One region of the Cupriavidus sp. SK-4 genome, then DNA from elsewhere that is predicted to be linked to it. Evidence: predicted binding sites of a transcription regulator. Region 1 holds the regulator's gene; each other region holds the start of a gene.

Region 1 (4,781 bases):
CCCAGGCCGCGCCGGCCAGCGCCGCGGCGCCGTCCGCCGGCCTGAGCGTCAGCCCGCTGGCCGCCCAGGTGCGCGACATCAGCGCCCGCCTGACGCAGCCCGCGGACGACGATATCGACACCGCCAAGGTCGAAGAGATCCGCCAGGCCATCGCCGAGGGCCAGATCAAGATCGACCCGGGCAAGATTGCCGACGGCCTGCTCGCGACCCTGCGCGAGCTTGGCCAGGCCGAACCCCGCTAGCCCAAATGAACCAGAGCCTGATCCAGTCCCTGCAGCGCGAAACCGAAGGCATCCAGGCCTTCGGCCAACTCCTCGCCGAAGAGCGCGACGCCCTCAAGCGGGGCGACTTCCAGTCCCTGAGCGGACTGCTGACGCGCAAGGTTGAACTGGGCCAGGCCCTGTCCCGCCAGCTCAAGGCCCGCGAAGCCCAGATGGGCGCGCTGGGCCTGCGCGCCGGCCCAGAAGGCCAGCTGCTCGGCCGCCAGGTCGACCCGGCCGTGGCCGACGCCTGGCGCCAGCTGATCTTCGCCGCGCGCACCGCGCGCGACGGCAATGCCCTGAACGGCGCCGTCGTCAATGCCCACCTCGATTTCACCCGCGAAGCCATCCAGGCGCTGCGCCAGCATAGTGGCGGGGATGCGGGGTTGTATGGGAAGGATGGGAAGGCGGCGGCCGGGGCGGGTGGGGTGAGTCTGGCGGCGGGTTGAAACTCAGACTTTTGCACGCTCCCGGTTTGCTCCCCTCTCCCCCCCCCCCCCCCCCCCCCCCCCCCCCCTCCCCCGCCGGCGGGAGAGGGAGCACACAATCGGCGATTGAGAGTCCCGTGGTCTGGAATCGGCAAAGCGCCTACCGAAACCCCACCACCACCTCATTACTCCGCCCCTGCAGCACCGGCACCAGGCTCCCCTGCCCCGGCACCCGGAACGCAAACACAAAGCCCTTGGTGGCATCATCCCCGAAGAACGCATCGGTCTTGCCTTCCGCCTGCGGCAGCAGTACGCAGCGCTGGGCATTGCAGAGATAAGCTTGCAGTTCCAGGGGTGGGGTCTTGGCAAAGCTGTAGCGCCAGCGCACCGAGGTGATGACTCCTTCTGACTGCGGCAAGACGCCGGTGGGCAGGATCGGCGGCGACACCGCGCGCTGTCCGCGGCCGTGGAGTGCCGGCCCGTTGACCGATCCGGTCCAGGCATGGCGGGTGCCGCCCTCGATGGCGGCCCAGGCGCAGGCCGATGCGGCAGCCAGCAGCCAGCAAGCGCCGCGCGCGGCGCGGCCCGCCGCCTGCATCACAGCAAGCCGCGCAACTGGTTGCGCAGCCGCGTGATCGCCTGGCCGCGGATCTGGCACACGCGCGACTCGGTCACATCGAGCACCGCGCCGATCTCGCGCAGGTTCAGCTCCTGGTCATAGCACAGCGACAGCACCAGCTTCTCGCGCTCCGGCAGCCGGTCGATGGCGCGGATCAGCGCCTCGCGCATGCCGCTTTCCATCAGCACGGTCAGCGGGTTGCCGTCATCGCTGCCGCCAAGGTGCCGGTCCAGGAAGTCTTCTTCGCCGGAGCGCTCGAAATCCTCGTAGTGCAGCAACTGGCAGCCATAGACCTCATTGAGCAGCAGCTGGTATTCGTCCAGTGCCATCTCCATGGCCTCGGCCACTTCGGAGTCGACCGGTGCGCGCCCGAGCTTCTGCTCCAGCCCGCGCTGCGTGCGCTCGATGCGCCGGGTGAACTGGCGCAGGCTGCGCGACTGCCAGTCGTTGGCGCGCACCTCGTCAAGCATGGCGCCGCGGATGCGCTGGCTGGCATAGGTCTCGAAGCGCGCGCCGTGGGTGTCTTCATAGCGCTTGGCGGCATCCAGCAGGCCGATCATGCCGGCCTGGATCAGGTCGTCGATCTGCACGCTGGCAGGCAGCCTGGCGGCCAGTTGCAGGGCGATGCGGCGCACCAGCTGTGCATGCGCCTTGACCACATCGGCCTGTTCGAGCTTTCCCTGGATCGTGTACATGGTGCAATTCTCGTGAATGCTGGATTGCTGGACCGCCACAACGTGCGGCGGGGGCTGGCTCAGGGTCTGGTTCGGTGGGATGGCATGGCTGGCAGGCTCAGGCCATTGCGGCTGCGGGCGCGGGGGCGGACGTGTCCGCGCGTAGCGGCCAGGCACCGATGCTGCCGGCGGTGCGGCGCAGCGCGGTGGTGGCCGGCGCCGCCGGAAACGCCTCGACCACGCAGCGACCCAGTTGCACGCCGCGCGCCACCAGCGGGTCGGATGGCAGCCAGCCCGCGCACAGCGCCTCGACGCCAAGGTACTGGCTGGCCGTGCGCGCGAGGTTGCGCAGGATCGCCTGCACCGTGGCCTCGCTCGCCGCCATGTTGACGATCAGGTGGAACTGGCGCCAGGCATACAAGTGGTGCAGGCGCTTGATGCAGGCATAGGCGGCGGTGATCGACGCCAGCTCAGGCCGCATCACGATCAGCACATTGTGTGCGCTGCCCGCTAGCGCCGACAGCGCGCCGTCGGCATCGACGCCGGCATCCACCAGCACGCTGCGAAAGCCGCTCGCGGCAGCAGCCGGCAAGGGGCTGCCCGGCACAGGCCGGCCAGCCGGCAGCACCGACAGCACGCCACCGGGACCGGTGCCTGCAGCAGCTTCCAGCGACAGGCGGCCTGCGCTGACATCGGCCAGGGTGCCGGCGGGCCTGGCGCCGGCCAGCCGCGTGGCGCGCGCCGCGGCGGCGTCTTCGTCGACCAGCAGCACGCGTTCGCCCTGCATGGCCAGCGCGTACGACAAGCCCAGCGCCACGGTGGTGGCGCCGGCACCGCGTTCGCTGGCGACCACGGCGATACGGCGCGTCGTGCGCGGCGCCAGCATCCGGCGCAGGCTCTCGGCCTGGTCCATGGCGAGGGCGCTCACTGCAGCACCTCCATCGTTTCAGCGGGCACGGCGCTGCCGCGGCCCGGATAGTTCTCCAACACGTCGAGCAATGCCAGCATGCGGCCCATGCCTTCATTGAGCACCGTGCCCGGCACTGGCACGCCCTGGCGCACCGTGCGGCCAGCGAGGCGCGCGAGGAAGACGGGCGCGGCCGCGGTCGGCGCGTGTTCCAGGCGCAGCACGGACAGGCCCAGCTGCAGCGCGGCCAGCGCGGCGCCGGCGGCGTGGCCGCTTTCGGCGTCCTGGGCGAAGTGGTCGATGGCGTGGCGCAGCGTGCGCAGGCGCGCATCGGCTGCGTCGGTCCACAGGGCCCAGCGCGCCACCTGCGCGGCATCTTGCGCCAGCGCCGGGTCGCACAGCAGGTAACGGGTATCCAGCAGTTCGCCGGTGGCGCGGTCGGCAAGGCGGGCCACCACCAGGCAGGCATCGATGCCGCCTTCGGGGGTGCCCTTGCCGCGCACTGGGCTGTCCGGCACGCGCACTTCGGCGCTGGCCAGCCAGCGCACGGCTTCACGCTCGCGCACGATGTCCTCGCCGACAGCGTGGAAGGTCAGCGTGTCGGCCAGTGCATCGAGCTTCCAGGCGGCGCCGGCGCTGACCACGCGCGCGGTCTTGCGCGCGCCGGCCACCCAGCGCTCGCCGGCCTGCTGCCAGCGCGCCAGCGTGGCGGCGGTCGGCACGGCATCGATCAGGTTGACCACCTTGCGCGCGGCGCTCATGGCGGCGCGCAGGCTGGCGGCATCGGACTCGGCTTCGCCCAGCGGCTGGCCCGCACCGTGACCTCGGCCGGCCGGGGTCACGGTGGCGGCCAGCGGCATGCCGTCGCGGTCGGCGAGCCACAGCGTGTGCTGCATCGGCTGCGGCGTGCGGCGGCCGGGCACGGCCACTTGCAGCGCGGCGGCGCTGGCCAGCACGTACTGCTCGCACTGGCGGGTCACGTCGCGGCAGACCGCTTCGCGCACCTGCTGCGACATGGCGCGCAGGGCCGGGGCGCCGGCGCCGCGCTGTTGCCACAGCGAGCGGGCCAGGTCGAGGCCCAGGCCCGCGCCATTGAGTTCTGCCACGCACTGGCTCAGCGCGTCGGCGCTGTCGGTCAGCGAGCGCAGCACCTCGTCGGCGCCGCCACGCGCGGGCGCCTCGTCATCGGTGCCGGCGCTGCGCCGGCGTGCGGCGTCCGCATCGGCAAATACCGAACCGCGGCGCGGCGTCAGGAAGGCGCGCTCCACCAGCGCGGTGCTGTTGGCCAGCTCAAGGTGCTCGGGCACGCGCTGGCCGGTGGAGGCGTAGAACACCGGCAGGCGGTGGCGGATCACCACGTCCAGCACCGAGCCCAGGTGGGTGGCTTCATCCAGCTTGCTGATGATGCAGCCGTCGATGCCGCCACCATCGGGCGCGGCGTCATGGCGGTAGGCATGCACCACTTCATTGAGGGTATCGCCGTGGCTGGCGCCGTTGAGCAGCAGCACGCGCTGCACCGGCGCGGGCACGCCGGCCAGCATGGCGATCTGTTCCGACAGGCTGCGGTCGCGCTGGCTCATGCCGACGGTGTCGATGATCACCAGGTGCTTGTCCTTCATCGCCGCCAACGCGAAGCGCAGGTCGGCCGCGTCCTTGACCGCATGCACCGGCACGCCCAGGATGTCGCCGTAGATGCGCAGCTGTTCGTGCGCGCCGATACGGAAGCTGTCGGTGGTCAGCAGCGCCAGCTTGTCGGCGCCGTGGCGCAGCACGAAGCGCGCCGCCAGCTTGGCCGTGGTGGTGGTCTTGCCTACGCCGGTGGGGCCCACCAGCGCCAGCACGCCGCCTTGCGCGAACAGGCTGTCCTCATCGCCCAGCACCGGCAGCTTGCTG
Region 2 (4,781 bases), on a different contig from region 1:
CCTGGCGCGCCAGCGCCGGACATTCCGGCGTGAACCTCCTGGAAGACTGGTCGGCTGCATCGCGCGAACGCATTGCCGCGCAGGTGCGCAAGTTCAGGCGTGCCGGCGACGTCGTGGTGGTATCGATCCACTGGGGCCCGAACTGGGGCTACCACATCGACCCCGCGCAACGCGCCTTCGCCCGCGCGCTGGTGGAGGGCGGCGAAATCGACATCGTGCACGGGCATTCCTCGCATCATCCGCTGGGGATTGAGCTGCATGCCGGCAAGCCAATCCTGTATGGCTGCGGCGATTTCATCAACGACTACGAAGGCATTGGTGGCTACGACGAATACCGGCCGGACCTGGCGCTGATGGCCTTCGTCAGCTTCGATGCCGGCGGCAGCGCCGACCTGCGGCTGGTGCCGTTGCGGCGCAGCCATTTCCGGCTGGCCTATGCGCGCGAAGTGGATATGGCGTGGCTGCAGTCCATGTTTGAAGACGAGGGACGGGCACTCGGCACACGGGTGGAGCGCAGCGGATTGCATGAACTGCGCTTGTGGGCGGCTTGAGCCTCAGCCCATGAAAAAGCCCGCCGTTGCGGCGGGCTGCCCGAAAGCCAATCGCCACGCGTCAGTGGCGATGGATCATGTGGTCAAGCCATGTGCGCACCGACTGCTCCTGCTGCTGCAGCGTCGGGTTCTTTTCCCGCAACATCCAGATGGCAAATGCGGCGCACGCAACAAGGGTGATCAGGACCAGCACGGTAATCAAGGTGGCGGCCATCGCAACCTCCTTTGGCTAATGGTTGCACCTTCAGTGTAGTTCGCCTGGCAGCCGTCACAAAAAGCAGAAAGGCCAGCCTTGATGGCTGGCCTTCCGGTTATTCCAGTGCCACGTGAGTTGGTTCCGTGTAACGCTTCCGCAGAGTGCTGATCCGCTTCTTCATTCACTGCCCGACTCTAGCTCTCTCGCCCATCCTGCGGCACCCCAGGACATAACTGCAGCATAGTACAAATCCCCGCGGATGACAGCGCGCGTTCAGCCGACGATGATGCGGTCGTCGACCAGGCGGATCTGGCCGCCAGGCTTGTCTTCCATCACTTTGAGCACGCGGCTGCCTACCTGCAGCGTGACGCCGCCATGGATGCGGCGCGCGGCGTCGATCACGGCATCGGCGGCCGGCTGCATCTGCTGCCCCAGCTCGGTCAGGCGTGCCTCAAGCTCGAACAGGTCGCGCGACAGCTTGAACAGGGTCGCGCGCGCCTTCTCGCGCAGGTCGCCCACGGCCTTCTCGGGGTGCTTGGCAAAGAAATCCACCAGCTGCTTGACCTTGTTCTGCTCTGCCAGCATGCGGCGGCGCTCGGCTTCCAGCGCGGCGCGCTGTGCGTCGGCAAAGGGATTCAGGCCGACCTGGATGCTGGTGGCGGTGCCGGCCGGAGCGCCCAGCACCGCGGCGCGCACCGCCAGCAAGGCACGGCTGCGGCCGCCGCTGATGCTGCCCTGCGCGCCGGTGCCGCCCACCACGATGCGCTCGCCGGCAGCAACATCGCTCTGCCGGATGCCGCTTTCGACGGTGACCTCGGTGCCGGCCTCGACCACGGCGTTCTCGATAAAGCGCGCCTTCACCGCGCCCTTGCAGCGCACGCTGGCGCGGCTGATGCCGCCTTCGGCGCGGCCGGTGTCGGCCTTGCCGATGATGCCGCCCTTGACGATCACATTGCCGCCGGCCTCGACATTGGCGGCTTCGATGGTGCCCTCGACCACAACGTCGCCGCTGACATTGACCGACATGCCGGTGCGGATGTCGCCCGACACGCGCAGCGTGCCGTCGAACGCCACGTTGCCTGAGTGCAGGTCGACCGATTCCACCTGCACCACGGGGCTGACCGAGATGCCGTGCACGCCCACCATCGGCGATCCTGCGATCACTGCGCGCAGCAGCTCCGCATCGTCGGCATCGGCGGCAGCGCCGGTCAGGCCTTCGGCAAAGGGCGGATCGTCGACCGGATCGGCGGCGACGGGCTTGCCAAATACGTCCACCCCGGCATTGCCCTGCACCGCCGGGATACGCCGCATCAGCGGCGTGCCGGGGCTGACCAGCAGCAGGTTGCCCAGGTCGCGCAGGTCGACCTTGCCGGCCTCGTCGTCAGGCTGCGCCGGCTTGCGCGGTTCGAGCAGGTTGATGAAGCGCGCCGGCTCACCCTGGCGCGGCGCGACGCCGGCGGCAATGGTGCGCAGCTCGCAACGGCCTTCGGCCAGCGCGGCGTCCAGTGCCAGGGTCTGGATCGGTGCCGCCACGCCGCGTTCCGCCACGGCGCGGCGGATGTCCTCGGCGCTGACCGGGCGGCCGCCCTCGGCTGGCAGCAGCGTCAGCCGCACGCCCAGGCCGTCGGCGGTGATGTCGAGCTCGAAGGCGCCGTCGATCAGCGTACCGATGGTGGCATCGATCTCATGCTCGGCGCGCTGGCATTGCGCCAGGAACTGCGCCACTGCGCGCAAATCCAGCCGCGCCCCGGCCCAGCCCAGGCTGTCCAGGCATTGGCGCAGGCTGGCCTGGTCCGGCGGCAGCCTGCCTGGCTGCGGCGTGTAGCGCGCATGCACCTGCTCGCCTGGCTCGGCAAGTTCCAGGCGCAAACCCGACTCATGCGTCATGCGTCCCCTGAATCGTCTTGTGCAGCCGCGCGGCGGGTGCCGGCGCTCCGCTTGTTATCGATCCATAAGCAACGGCAGGAGCGCTGAGAACTTTAGCGCACAACACGCCCCGACGGCGTCATCGCCACTCGACTTCAGGGGAACCCGCCGGACTTTTCGGTAAACTGTCGGCATTCCGGGACGCGCCGCGTCCCGCAGCCTGCGCAGTCCCCCTCATGTCAAATACCCACGAAATCCGCCCCGGCCAGTCCATCGAACTGCTCAAGGAACTCCATATCCTGACGCGCGACGGCAAGATGAACCAGGACAGCCGGCGCAAGCTCAAGCAGGTCTACCACCTGTTCCAGTTCATCGAACCGCTGCTGCAGGAGGTCAAGGCAGAGCGCGGCCGCGTCACGCTGGTGGACCACGGCGCCGGCAAGTCGTACCTGGGCTTTATCCTCTACGACCTGTTCTTCAAGGCGCTGCAGGACGACTCACACATCTTCGGCATCGAAACCCGTGAAGAACTGGTGAAGACCTCGCAGGCGCTGGCCGCGCGGCTGGGCTTTCCGGGGATGTCGTTCCTGAACCTGTCGGTGGCGGATTCGATCACGTCGCCGCAGTTGCCGCCCACCGTCGACGTCGTCACCGCGCTGCATGCGTGCAATACCGCGACCGACGACGCGATCCGCTTTGCGCTGGCCAAGCAGGCCCGCCATATCGTGCTGGTGCCCTGCTGCCAGGCCGAGGTGGCCAGCGTGCTGCGCAAGCACAAGGGCAAGCTGCTGGCAGGCAATCCGCTGACGGAGATCTGGCGCCATCCGCTGCATACGCGCGAATTCGGCAGCCAGGTGACTAATGTGCTGCGCTGCCTGCAGCTGGAGGCGCACGGCTACCAGGTCAACGTGACCGAGCTGGTGGGCTGGGAACACTCGATGAAGAACGAGCTGATCATCGCGCAGTACAAGGACCTGCCGCGCCGCCGCCCGGCCGAGCGGCTGGAAGAGGTGCTGGAAAGACTGGGGCTGGAAGAAATGCGCGAGCGCTTCTTCACCGCGCCGGCGTCGGCCGTGTAATCACGCTTCCCCGGGCTCGTCCTCGCCCGCCATCCAGCGCTGCCAGCCCTCGTGGCCCAGGCGGCGCATGGTGGCCTGGTTGCGCTCGTAGATATCCGCCGCATCCGGGAACGCCGCCGCCGCGCGGGCGATGGAATCCTCGCGCAGCAGGTGCAGGATCGGATACGGCGCACGGTTGGTGTAGTTCTCGATATCGTCCGGCTCGGTCCCGGCAAACTGGTACTGCGGATGGAAGCTGGCGATCTGCAGCGTGCCTTCCAGGCCGAGGCTGCGGAGCAGGCGCTCGGCAAAATACAGCAGGTCGTTGAAGTCGAGAAAATCGGCCACGGCATCCGGCAGGATCAACAGCGTGGTGTCGATCTGATCGGGGTCGGCGTCTGCCAGCAGGCGCAGTTCGCGCTCCAGGTCGTCCATCACGTCCGGCGCCTCGGTGACGGTGCTGACCACGTAGCGCACCTGCTCCTTCACATACACGCTCTTGGCGAACGGGCACAGGTTGAGCCCGATCACGGCGCGCTCCAGCCAGTGGCGGGTAGCGGCGATGACGGTGTCTGCGGAGTGAGTGGCGGAGGTCATGATGGCAAGGCGCGGCAAACCGTCATTCTAGCGCTGCCGCAGGCTCTATAATCCGCGGCGGAAACACCCCGCCCCCTGCCGAGCCTCCTGATGCCCTCTTCCGCCACTTCCTCCCCTTCCCAAGCCGGTCTCGACGTTGCCGTCATCGGCGGTGGACCGGCCGGCCTGATGGCGGCCGAAGTGCTGGCGGCGCAAGGTGCCAGCGTGGCCGTCTACGACGCGATGCCGTCGGTCGGGCGCAAGTTCCTGATGGCCGGCAAGGGCGGCATGAACCTGACCCATGCGGAGCCGGAGCCGGCCTTCCTGGGCCGCTATGGCGCCCGCACCGCACAGATCGCGCCGATGCTGGCGGGCTTCGGCCCGCAGGCCCTGCGCGACTGGGTGCACGGGCTTGGCATCGAAACCTTCATCGGCAGTTCCGGCCGCGTCTTCCCGACCGACATGAAGGCCGCGCCGATGCTGCGCGCGTGGCTGCACCGCCTGCGCGAGTCCGGGGTGCAGTTCCATATGCGC
Region 3 (4,781 bases), on a different contig from region 1:
TCGCCCAGCGCCTCCGCGATACTGTCTCGCGCGCCGACACTGAACGGCAAGATCAGTTGCGGATATGCCTGCTGCAAGGTCGCCAGGTTGCTGACGTGGCGCGGCTTCCGCGCGTCCACCTTGTTCGGCACCATGCCGAGAAAGCGCAGCTTCGGGTTTTGCTTGCGCAGGTTGCCGATGACGGCAACCATCTTCTTCATGCCTTGCAAGCTGTACGCCTCCATTTCGACCGGCGAAAGCATGTAGTCGGCGGCCAGCACGGCCGCCGTCATGGCAACGCCAAGGGAAGGGGCGGTGTCGATCAGGCACACGTCGAAGAACTCGCCTAGCGCCGCGATGCTGGCCCGCAGCGCGCCGGCGGCCTGGGCCAAGTCCATCTTGTCCAGGTTGGCCAGGCTGGCATCGGCCGCGATCAGCGCCAGGCCGTCATCCTCCCGGCCAGCGAACCAGGCGCGCAGCTCGTCGCCGCCGGCGGTGAACATGCGACTGGCGGGATAGCCCGAGTCGTGGCCGGCCAGCGTCCAGCTTGCATTGCCCTGGGTGTCCAGGTCGATCACTGCAACCCGAAGGCCGCGCTCCTGGAAGTCGAACGCCAGGTGGCAGGTTGCGAAGGTCTTGCCCTGTCCGCCTTTCTGAATTGCCGTGACCAGTGTTTTCATGAGTTGGGTTCCTGTTTCCTCTTTCCCTTGGCGTCGGCTTCCCAACGCTTGACGATGAACGCTTGATGCTCCGGCAGTACCGCCGTCACCCGCGCGAAGCCCTGCGGGAGCACTTCCCCCGCCGCTGCCCACACGCGACTGACCGCTTGCGATACCGCCCCCTTGGTCAGCCCCAGCGAGGCCACAAACTCGGCCTGGGGCCTTCCATCGACCAGCACGCCGCGCGCTATGTCGATGGTCTGTTGCCCGATCTCCAGGCCCTTGATCGCCGCCTGGAATTGGGCTTCGGTTAGCCGTTTCTTCATGGAGAACACCCATATAAACTCCACACCCGGTTGTTGAACAAAAGGCGGTGCCAGCCGCCGACCATGTGCAGAAGTTTAGCTAAACTCGCCGGGCGCGTCAAGCCTTTTAGCGGCTAAAAATCACCCCTTCTTGGCGTCATCCGAATACAGCGCGGCTAGGCGCTTGAGGTCGTCGGGGCCTTGCTGAACCTCGACCACCCGCATTCCGTAGCGCCCCATCTGCGACGCGGCGCGCGAAACTGCGAGCTGCTGCGCGTGGTCGGCGCTCACGAAGAACGTCATCAACGGCCCCACGGTGCGCGTGCCGCCGCTCGCAAAGCACACGTCGAACGAACCGCCATGCACATGCGGATCGACGCCTTCAACGAGCCGCCAGGGGTCAAGGCCCCATTCCTCGGATTGCGCGCTGTACCAATAGGCCGGCGCATCGCCGTTCAAATCGCTGGCCGCGTACTCGCGCACCAGGACGGCCACGCGGCCCGTGGTTGGCTCCACGAATCCCGGCGGGTAGGGCAGGGTCTGTTTTTTCATGTCAAAGCCCCTTCGGCTTGTAGATCGAAACGAAGTAGGTGATCGCGGTCAGCACCGCGAAGTACACCAGGAACGACCAGCCGGCATACACGCCAGGCGTGTTCCAGTGGTAGAGCATCCGCACGAACTGAAAGAAGGTGGCAATCGACAGCACCCACTTGAGGATCGGCCAGACCAACACGGTCGCCACCCATACGAACTTGACCAGGCCGGCCAGCAGGCCAGCACCGGGGGCCTTGTTGGGGGCAGCAGGCGCGGCGGCAGGCTCCACCGGCGCGGGCGCGGCGGGCTGCTCGATCTCCTTGGGGAACTTGATGATGTTGGACATAGCTTGACCCTCCACGCGCTTACGTGTTGAATGCTGGGTGCTCCCACTCGGAAGCATGGTTACGGTGTGCCAGCACCAGGCCAAGCGCCCCGGATCACTCCGGGGCGTTCCTCCACCTGGGGCCGCCCTTGATCTTGCCTCGGCTCACGCAATACTCCCTTCTTGGCGTCCTCGATAGGCCCGGCCGTTGCCGACCGGGCCATGTGCTCTTACCAGCCGGCCCGGCGCTTGGCCTGCTCGACGGCTTCCATCGACCAATGGCCCTTGGCCTGCCCCTCCAGGGAGCATCCGGCGAAGTACGCCTTGCCGCGCAGTTCCTCGGCTTTGCGCACCAGCTCGGCCGCCTCGGCCATCATGGCCGCGATCTCGTCACGGCGGGCCGGGAAGTCGGTCGCTGCCGCGCCCTCCAGCTCGTCAATCCAGGGCATGATCTTGTTGTCGCTCATCGGACTTTCTCCGGTAGTTGACCTGGGCGATGTGCCCGGCCTTCAAGTGCTATATTAGGGCAAAATGCCCTAGCCTGTCAAGCACTTTAGCTAAACTTTTTTCGCTTTACCGGAATCCGAAGGCTAAACTTTAGCCGCTAAAACCTTTCCCTTGGCGTCAATCCTCTTTCCAGATCACGCCCAGCCCGGCCAGGTCGCACAGGATCGCCCATGCCGCATAGGGAATCGGGGTGTCCTCGCCGATCCAGCGGCGGATCGTGCGGTCGCCCTTCGCGCCCAGCCCCAGCGCCTTCGCGGCCTTGCTGCCGCTGAACCCGGCCAGGCGCAGCACCTCGCGGACTTCCTCGCCGGTCGGTTGTGCCCAGCGTTCGGCCGGCTTCAAGCACTCCAGCCGGATATTGGCGTCGTTCGTCATTCGTTCGTTCTCCTGGTCAAGTGATAAGCCGCAACTGGTCGAAGCCGTAGATCGACTGGATGCAGCTCGGGTCTGAATCGACCACGCGCCGGCCTGCGCGATTGGTCTTGTACGTTACCGGCCTGTCGTCGTGCGCCCACACCTGGCGGGTGTCGGGATGCACCTTCACGATGATGATGCGCTTGCCGATGTAGCGGTCGAAAACCGGGTGATGGACGCTCACGATCTCGCACCGCTGGCCGGGCTTGAACTCCACCCGGTCGGCCGGGCCTCCATCGCCATTCCTGGCGATGCTGCAGGTTGCCGCGCTCGCTCCCGGCATCGTCGTTTCCGGCGATACAGGCCCGCCCTCGACCGGCTCGGCATCGTCGGCTTTGACGATGCTGCAGGTCATCGTCGTTTCTGGCGATGCGGGATCTCGCTCCGGGCCTGCGCCGGTGATTTTTCCCTTGGCGTCCAACCCGGCGGCCCTGGCCGCCTTGATCCTGGTCGCGGCCTCGGCCGCCCAGCGCCTGGCGATGAAGGCCCGATGCGAGGGCAGCACCACATCGACCAGGACGAACCCCGGCGGCACCAGGACGGTCGCCGGTTCGCGCCGCGCCGGCGGCTCCAGGCCGGCCAGCCAAGCGGGCAGGGGAGCATCGGCCAGGCGGTCGCGGTAGCTGGCCTCGACCATCACCGGGCGCTTCTTCTCGGCTCGCTGCGCAGCCAGGATGCCGCGCGCAACCTCGTCCACCGTCATGCAGCCCTGCGCCGTGTCGAAGTGCGAGCGGTAGCCCGTTTCGGAGATAAACGGCCTGTCCAGGTCGATGACGTGGAACTGGAAGTGGGCACCCAGCGGCCCGCCGTAGCCGGCCTCGTACTCCACCAGGGCGCGCATGTCGCCATCCGCGACCAGGAACTGGCCGCGCTGGCCCCACAAGGGCACGTCGCCAGGCACCGCCGCGCAATGGCGCTCGATGACCTGGCCGGGCGCGTCGTGGTCGGCCATGCTGCCCACGTGCGTTCCGCCGTTCATCTTCCAGATGACGGCCTCGTATCGGTCGCTGGCCGCCTCGGCGGCCGCACCGTCGCCGCGCATGATCGCCGCGTCGATCTCCACCACGGCCGCCACGGCGGCGGCCAGCAGCTCGTCGCGTTCGGTGGGCAGCTCGGCCAGCAGCTCGGCCGCCGGCGCGTTCCAGTCCTGGCCCGGCTGGGCCGGCGTCTTGCGTTTCTTCGCCATCGGCCGGCCCCTCAAGTGTCAGCACGCCGCCACGCGATCACGTCGCGGGCTTCGTAGCCGTGGCGCTTGCAGTCGTCGCAGAATCCCGAGCTGAACCCCTTGTGGTTCGTGCCGATCCATGCGGCCGGCTTGCCGCATTCGTGGCCGTAGGTGCCCGGCTCGGCGTTGTGGCACTTGCCGTCCGTCGCGTAGCTGTTCGTCGGTGCCTGGGGAGCGTTGTTCCTGGTCATGGTCGCCTCCTGGAAGCCCCGGCCGAAGCCGGGGCCGCCCCTCATCAGTCAATAGCCCGGTAGATCGCGGCCGCCTCGGCGTGGCTGGCTGCGAAGCCGCGCAGGAAGTGATAGCGGTCGATCAGGGCATCGCCGGCGTCCGTGTCGGCGGCCTCGGCCGCGAGCTGGCCCAGCGCGAACAGGGTTGCGACAATGCCGGCGGCGTCGGCCGACAACTCGCCTCGGAAGCCGTTGCCGTCCACCTCGATCTCCAGGCGGTCGGCCAGGTCGGGGGCCATGTAAAAACCGCCGTCCGACAAGGTGTAGTAGTGCCAATACGCGCCGCTGTAGCGTTCGCAGAGCCGGCGAAGCCAGGCATACACCAGGGCCTCGCCGCGCATCATCAGACGCGGGCCGAAGTAGGCGGGCAGGAAGTCGAGGCGCTGGGCCTCGGCGACCAGGGAAGCGGTAACGGGTTGCTCTTGGGTGTTCATCGGACTTTCTCCGGTAGTTGACCTGGGCGAAATGCCCGGCCTTCAAGTGCTATATTAGGGCAAAATGTCCTAATCGTCAAGCACTTTAGCTAAACTTTTTGGCCGCTAAACCTTGCCCTTTCCCTTGGCGTGCATTACAATGTAATTCACGAACCCAACCGGAGAACCA
Region 4 (4,781 bases), on a different contig from region 1:
GTTGGCGTGGCCCCGGACGGGCGGCACTACGCGGCCTCCGATCCGGCGTTGCTGACCTGGGTGCACGTGGCCGAGGTCTCGAGCTTCCTGGCCGGCTACCTGCGCTATGTCGGGCCACTGAGCAGCGCGGAGCAGGATCGCTACTACGACGAGGTTGCGCGCATCGCCCTTATGCTGGGTGCGGCCGACGTGCCGCGCTCGCGTGCCGAAGTCACAGCCTACCTGGAGGCCATGCGGCCTGCGCTGCTGGCCAGCGAACGCACCAGCGAAGTGGTGCGGCTGGTGCGAAAGATGCCGGTGGCCAACCCGCTGCTGCAGCCGGCGGTACGCATCATGGCCGACGCGGGCATCGCCCTGCTGCCGCCGTGGGCACGGCACCAGCTCGACCTGGATGGCCCTTCGATACGGCGCCCGGCAGCACTCGCGGGCATGCATGTGCTGGCACCGGCGCTTCGCTGGGTGCTGGGCGCCGGCCTGGCAGCGCGCGCACGGCGGCGCGTGGCCCGCGGCGTTGCCACGGCGGCCGGCTGAGGGCCGCGCGGGCTATCGGCGTTCAGCGGACCCTTCTTGAATGGAAATGAGAATTGGCGGCAAAAACCCTCGCATTTCGGAGGATTGTGCGACACGAAAGTGGCGTTAAATCTGCCTGGGCATTCCGAACGGCCGGTCGGTTTTTACTAACCGCACCAGCCACAGCGCCACAGAGCGCGATTCAAACGACGCAGGCAAAAAAAGAAGCCTACGCGCGGGGTGCTCGTAGGCTTTCCAGGACTGCTCGAGCCGAAAGGCTCTTGCCAAGAATATAAACGCGCTTACATGAGGTGTAAATCCCGTTTCTATCAGGGGATTCCCTTATGACAATATGAGATTATTTGCGCACTTTTTATGGTTTTAGCCCTGACGCTACATCAGGGCATTTTTCGCAGGGGCTGGCAATTTCCTCGCTGGCCCAGTCCACACCGGGGCCTGCCGGCCCGACGCTCTAGCCGCAGTATGCGGCAGCGCACAATCGGCTACAATATCACGGCTTCGAGAGCAACAACTTTTATAGAGCAAAGCCGCTATTCCAGGAACGGCGGGCGGTTCGTCAACGCTTGAAAGAACTTTGTTACTCTCGGCCCTGAAGTACTCCCCTTCTCTTCTGGCAGCGCCAACCGCCGGCACCTGCGCCGTTACCGAGAGCGGATGTTTCCCCTGCCGCCCTGGCCGCGCTGCACCCCAAGCCGTCGGCCAACGGACTGTTATCAGCCGCCAGAACCCTAGCGGGCTCTTCCGGAGTCGTTGTGAAGAAGAAGGAAACCCGGCCCAAGTCACGCAGCCGGAAACAACTGCAGCACCAGCAATTTGCTGCATACAGCACCAGCCAGGCGCCGGTGATCGTCCACCTGTCCACCGGCGCCCGGCTGCAGGGCCTCATCCTGGCGTCAGACGACTACGTGGTGCTGCTTGGCCGGCAGCCAGACGACATCCGGCCCACGGTGGTCTACAAGCGGGCCATCTGCCTGGTCACGCTGGCCAATGCGCCGGACGCGCCGGCGGTGGCTCCGGATCCGGCCCCGGAGCCGGACTTCCTGCCGATCTACATACCCCGCACCAGCAAGCGCCGCTAGGCCAACGCCTGCCCCACACGCCCTCAGGCCCCGCCGCTCCCTGCCGCAAGGCGCCTCTGCCCGCCCTGCCGGCACCCCGCGCAACTATCGCGGAGATCACTCTAAACCTTTGCCTTGCCCGGTCGATAACCCAAGCAACGGAGGCACTCTACGCCCTGCAAAGCAGGCCGCCAACGTTACGGCACTAGCCGGAATGCCCAAAACTTTGCATATAGGAGTCGTACCATGGCGCAAGTCATTAACACCAACACGTTGTCGCTGTCGACGCAGAACAACCTGAACTCGTCCCAGGCATCGCTGAACACCGCGATCCAGCGCCTGTCGTCGGGCCTGCGCATCAACAGCGCAAAGGACGATGCCGCCGGCCAGGCCATCGCCAATCGCTTCACCGCCAACATCAAGGGCCTGACGCAAGCTTCGCGTAACGCCAACGACGGTATCTCGATCGCGCAGACGACCGAAGGCGCCCTGAACGAAATCAACACCAACCTGCAACGCATCCGTGAACTGAGCGTGCAGGCGCAGAACGCCACCAACTCGGACAGCGACAAGGCTTCGATCCAGGCTGAAATCACCCAGCGCCTGGACGAAATCACCCGCGTGTCGGACCAGACCCAGTTCAACGGCGTGAAGGTGCTGGCCAAGGACCAGAAGCTGACGATCCAGGTTGGCGCCAACGACGCGGAAACGATCACGATCGACCTGAAGCAGATCAATGCCTCGACGCTGGGCCTGTCGAAGCTTGACGTGTCGAAGAACATCTCGAGCAAGGACCTGACGGCTGTTGGCGCGAACATCTCGGAAGCCGTTCCGGCAAAGACCGTTGCGCTGACCTACTCGGGCACGTCGTCGACGATCAGCTTCGAAGTGGCGACGGCCGGCACGAGCCAAGGCGACCTCGTTGCAACCGATGGCACGAACTACTACGCCGCCACGTACGACAAGGCCACTAACGTCGTCACGTACAACACCACGACCGCCCTGGGCGCCGGTGCAGTCACCGCTGCTGCCGGCACGGAGTTCGTGAACCCGGCGGACGGCACGCTGGTTCAGCTTTCCGACATCACGACGGGCGCGACGCAGGCCGGCCACAACAACACGGCGGCTACCGCAACGTACCAGCTGTTTGTCAGCGACACGGCTCCCAACAGCTATATTGTCAAGTCGGGCGCTGACACGTACGCCGTGACCTCTGTCGATATCAACACCGGCAAGGTTGTCGTTGGCGCAAAGGATGCTGCTCCCGTGGCCACCGCTGGCTACACCGAAGCAACCGGCGGCGTGCTGACCGTCCCCGGCACGCAAGCTGTTGCCAAGGACATGTCCGATGTCAACACTGCCCAGCCCACCGGCACCAACGCGCTGCTGAAGGACAAGAGCGGCAACTACCTCGTCAGCAACACCGCTGCCGATGGCACCGTGACGTACAACAAGGCAACCGTCAACGGCACGACCGGCAAGGTCACGCTGGGCGATGAAGTCGTGGTCGATCCGCTGAAGGCAATCGACAACGCCCTGTCGAGCGTCGACAACCTGCGTAGCGACCTGGGTGCCATCCAGAACCGCTTCGAGTCGACCATCAACAACCTGAACAACACGGTGACCAACCTGTCGGCCGCCCGTTCGCGTATCGAAGACGCGGACTACGCCACGGAAGTGTCGAACATGACCCGTGCCCAGATCCTGCAGCAAGCCGGTACCTCGGTGCTGGCCCAGGCCAACCAGACCACGCAAAGCGTGCTGTCGCTGCTGCGTTAAGCAGGATTGCTGTACCGCAGGAAACCGGGCCGCCAGGCCCGGCTTCCTGCCGGAGTGCTTTGCAGGCGGACCGCTGCCTGCAAAGCATTTCCCTGTCGATGTCTGAACGGATTCCAACGGAACGCCCCTGATCATGGCTTCTCCTGCGACTGTTTCCCTGCCGGCCCAGCCGGTGCGGCCCGAGTCAACCGCCACGCTGCCACCTGCGCGCACGGCCCTCGGCACCCGCTCGGCAGCAAGTGTCGCCGCCATCCACGCGACTGACGGCGATACCTCGGCCGCAATGGCGGAACTGGTCGAGGCGCTGAAAGCCACATCCATCGGCCTGCGATTCGAGATCGACGAAGACACCCACCGCGTCATCACCAAGGTGGTCGACAAGGAAACCGGCGAAGTCATCCGCCAGATCCCCAATGAAGAAGTCCTGCGCATTGCGCGGGCCATCGACAAGCTGCAGGGGCTGTTCGTCAGCCAATCTGCCTGAGCCAGGCACCGGCAGGCACCGCACTCAATAAGTCTGAAGAACGAGGTAATACAGCATGGCATCCATCTCCTCCCTTGGCGTCGGCTCCAACCTGGAGCTGAACACCCTGCTCAGCAATATCGAGACTGCCGAGAAGGCGCCCCTGAACGCGATCACCAAGCAGGCGGAGAGCTACCAGTCCAAGCTGTCTGCCTTCGCCTCGATCAAGAGCGTGCTGGCCTCTTACCAGACCGCCGCACAAAAGCTGGCCGATGCCAAGACCTTCGCGGTGGTCAAGGCGACTTCGACCAAGCCCGAAGTCCTGACGGTGTCGTCCAGCTCCACGTCCGTTCCCGGCAGCTACAAGGTCAACGTGACCAATCTGGCGGCAGCGCATTCGATCGTGACCAAGCCAACTGCCAAGGTCACCGACGCCATCGGCACCGGCACCATCACCTTCGATTTCGGTGGCGATATCGCCACCGGCGGCGCCGGCAAGACCACCAAGACCGTGACCATTGGCGAGGACGACAAATCGTTGGCCGGCATCCGCGATGCGATCAACCGCGCCGATGTCGGCGTCACCGCCAGCATCATCAATGACGGCGGCGACACGCCATACCGCTTGGTGCTGACCTCAAACAAGTCCGGCACCGACTCGGCCATGCGCATCAACGCAAGCTCCCCGGAACTGAAGGGTCTGGTGGCGTTCGATCCCAAGGACGCGGTGCAGGCCAATGGCTCGCGCGAGGCGGTCAAGGCGGAAAACGCGACGCTGACCATCAATGGCATCGACGTCGTCAGCCAGAGCAACTTGGTGGTCGACGCCGCGCAAGGCATCACCATGAACCTGGTGGCCAAGGGCGAGTCCAGCGTCTCGGTCGTACGCGATACCGATGCGATCAAGACCGCGATCAACGCCTTCGTCACTGCCTACAACAATATCCAGA

The links. Region 1 encodes FliA, which starts transcription of late flagellar genes. Its sites were predicted from a motif close to CTAAAGTTTNNNNNNNNNNNGCCGNTA; they were not measured.
Region 2: the regulator FliA is predicted to act here: its motif matches at 2,704-2,730, upstream of CF68_RS13500 (DUF342 domain-containing protein).
Region 3: the regulator FliA is predicted to act here: its motif matches at 2,377-2,403, upstream of kleA (stable inheritance protein KleA).
Region 4: the regulator FliA is predicted to act here: its motif matches at 1,712-1,738, upstream of CF68_RS23235 (flagellin).

The regions. Positions count from the first base shown of each region.
Region 1 covers NZ_JFJW01000086.1:10,168-14,948, reverse strand. Annotated here, with positions in the region: partial or broken gene flgM (flagellar biosynthesis anti-sigma factor FlgM) at 1-242, shown strand, start outside; gene CF68_RS18510 (flagellar protein FlgN) at 248-709, shown strand; gene CF68_RS18505 (flagellar protein FlhE) at 849-1,286, opposite strand; gene CF68_RS18500 (RNA polymerase sigma factor FliA) at 1,286-2,002, opposite strand; gene CF68_RS18495 (AAA family ATPase) at 2,100-2,894, opposite strand; gene flhF (flagellar biosynthesis protein FlhF) at 2,906-4,781, opposite strand, start outside.
Region 2 covers NZ_JFJW01000065.1:13,817-18,597, forward strand. Annotated here, with positions in the region: gene CF68_RS13495 (CapA family protein) at 1-551, shown strand, start outside; gene CF68_RS37720 (hypothetical protein) at 613-765, opposite strand; gene CF68_RS13500 (DUF342 domain-containing protein) at 1,021-2,634, opposite strand; gene CF68_RS13505 (SAM-dependent methyltransferase) at 2,850-3,692, shown strand; gene CF68_RS13510 (DUF1415 domain-containing protein) at 3,693-4,268, opposite strand; gene CF68_RS13515 (TIGR03862 family flavoprotein) at 4,359-4,781, shown strand, end outside.
Region 3 covers NZ_JFJW01000176.1:18,936-23,716, reverse strand. Annotated here, with positions in the region: gene CF68_RS33390 (ParA family protein) at 1-659, opposite strand, end outside; gene CF68_RS33385 (transcriptional regulator KorA) at 656-964, opposite strand; gene CF68_RS33380 (DUF2761 domain-containing protein) at 1,085-1,495, opposite strand; gene kleE (KleE stable inheritance protein) at 1,497-1,823, opposite strand; gene kleA (stable inheritance protein KleA) at 2,033-2,269, opposite strand; gene korC (transcriptional repressor KorC) at 2,427-2,684, opposite strand; gene CF68_RS33360 (hypothetical protein) at 2,701-3,909, opposite strand; gene CF68_RS33355 (hypothetical protein) at 3,921-4,139, opposite strand; gene CF68_RS33350 (antirestriction protein) at 4,184-4,612, opposite strand.
Region 4 covers NZ_JFJW01000104.1:9,708-14,488, reverse strand. Annotated here, with positions in the region: gene CF68_RS23245 (oxygenase MpaB family protein) at 1-531, shown strand, start outside; gene CF68_RS23240 (RNA chaperone Hfq) at 1,284-1,610, shown strand; gene CF68_RS23235 (flagellin) at 1,836-3,368, shown strand; gene CF68_RS23230 (flagellar protein FlaG) at 3,502-3,852, shown strand; gene fliD (flagellar filament capping protein FliD) at 3,908-4,781, shown strand, end outside.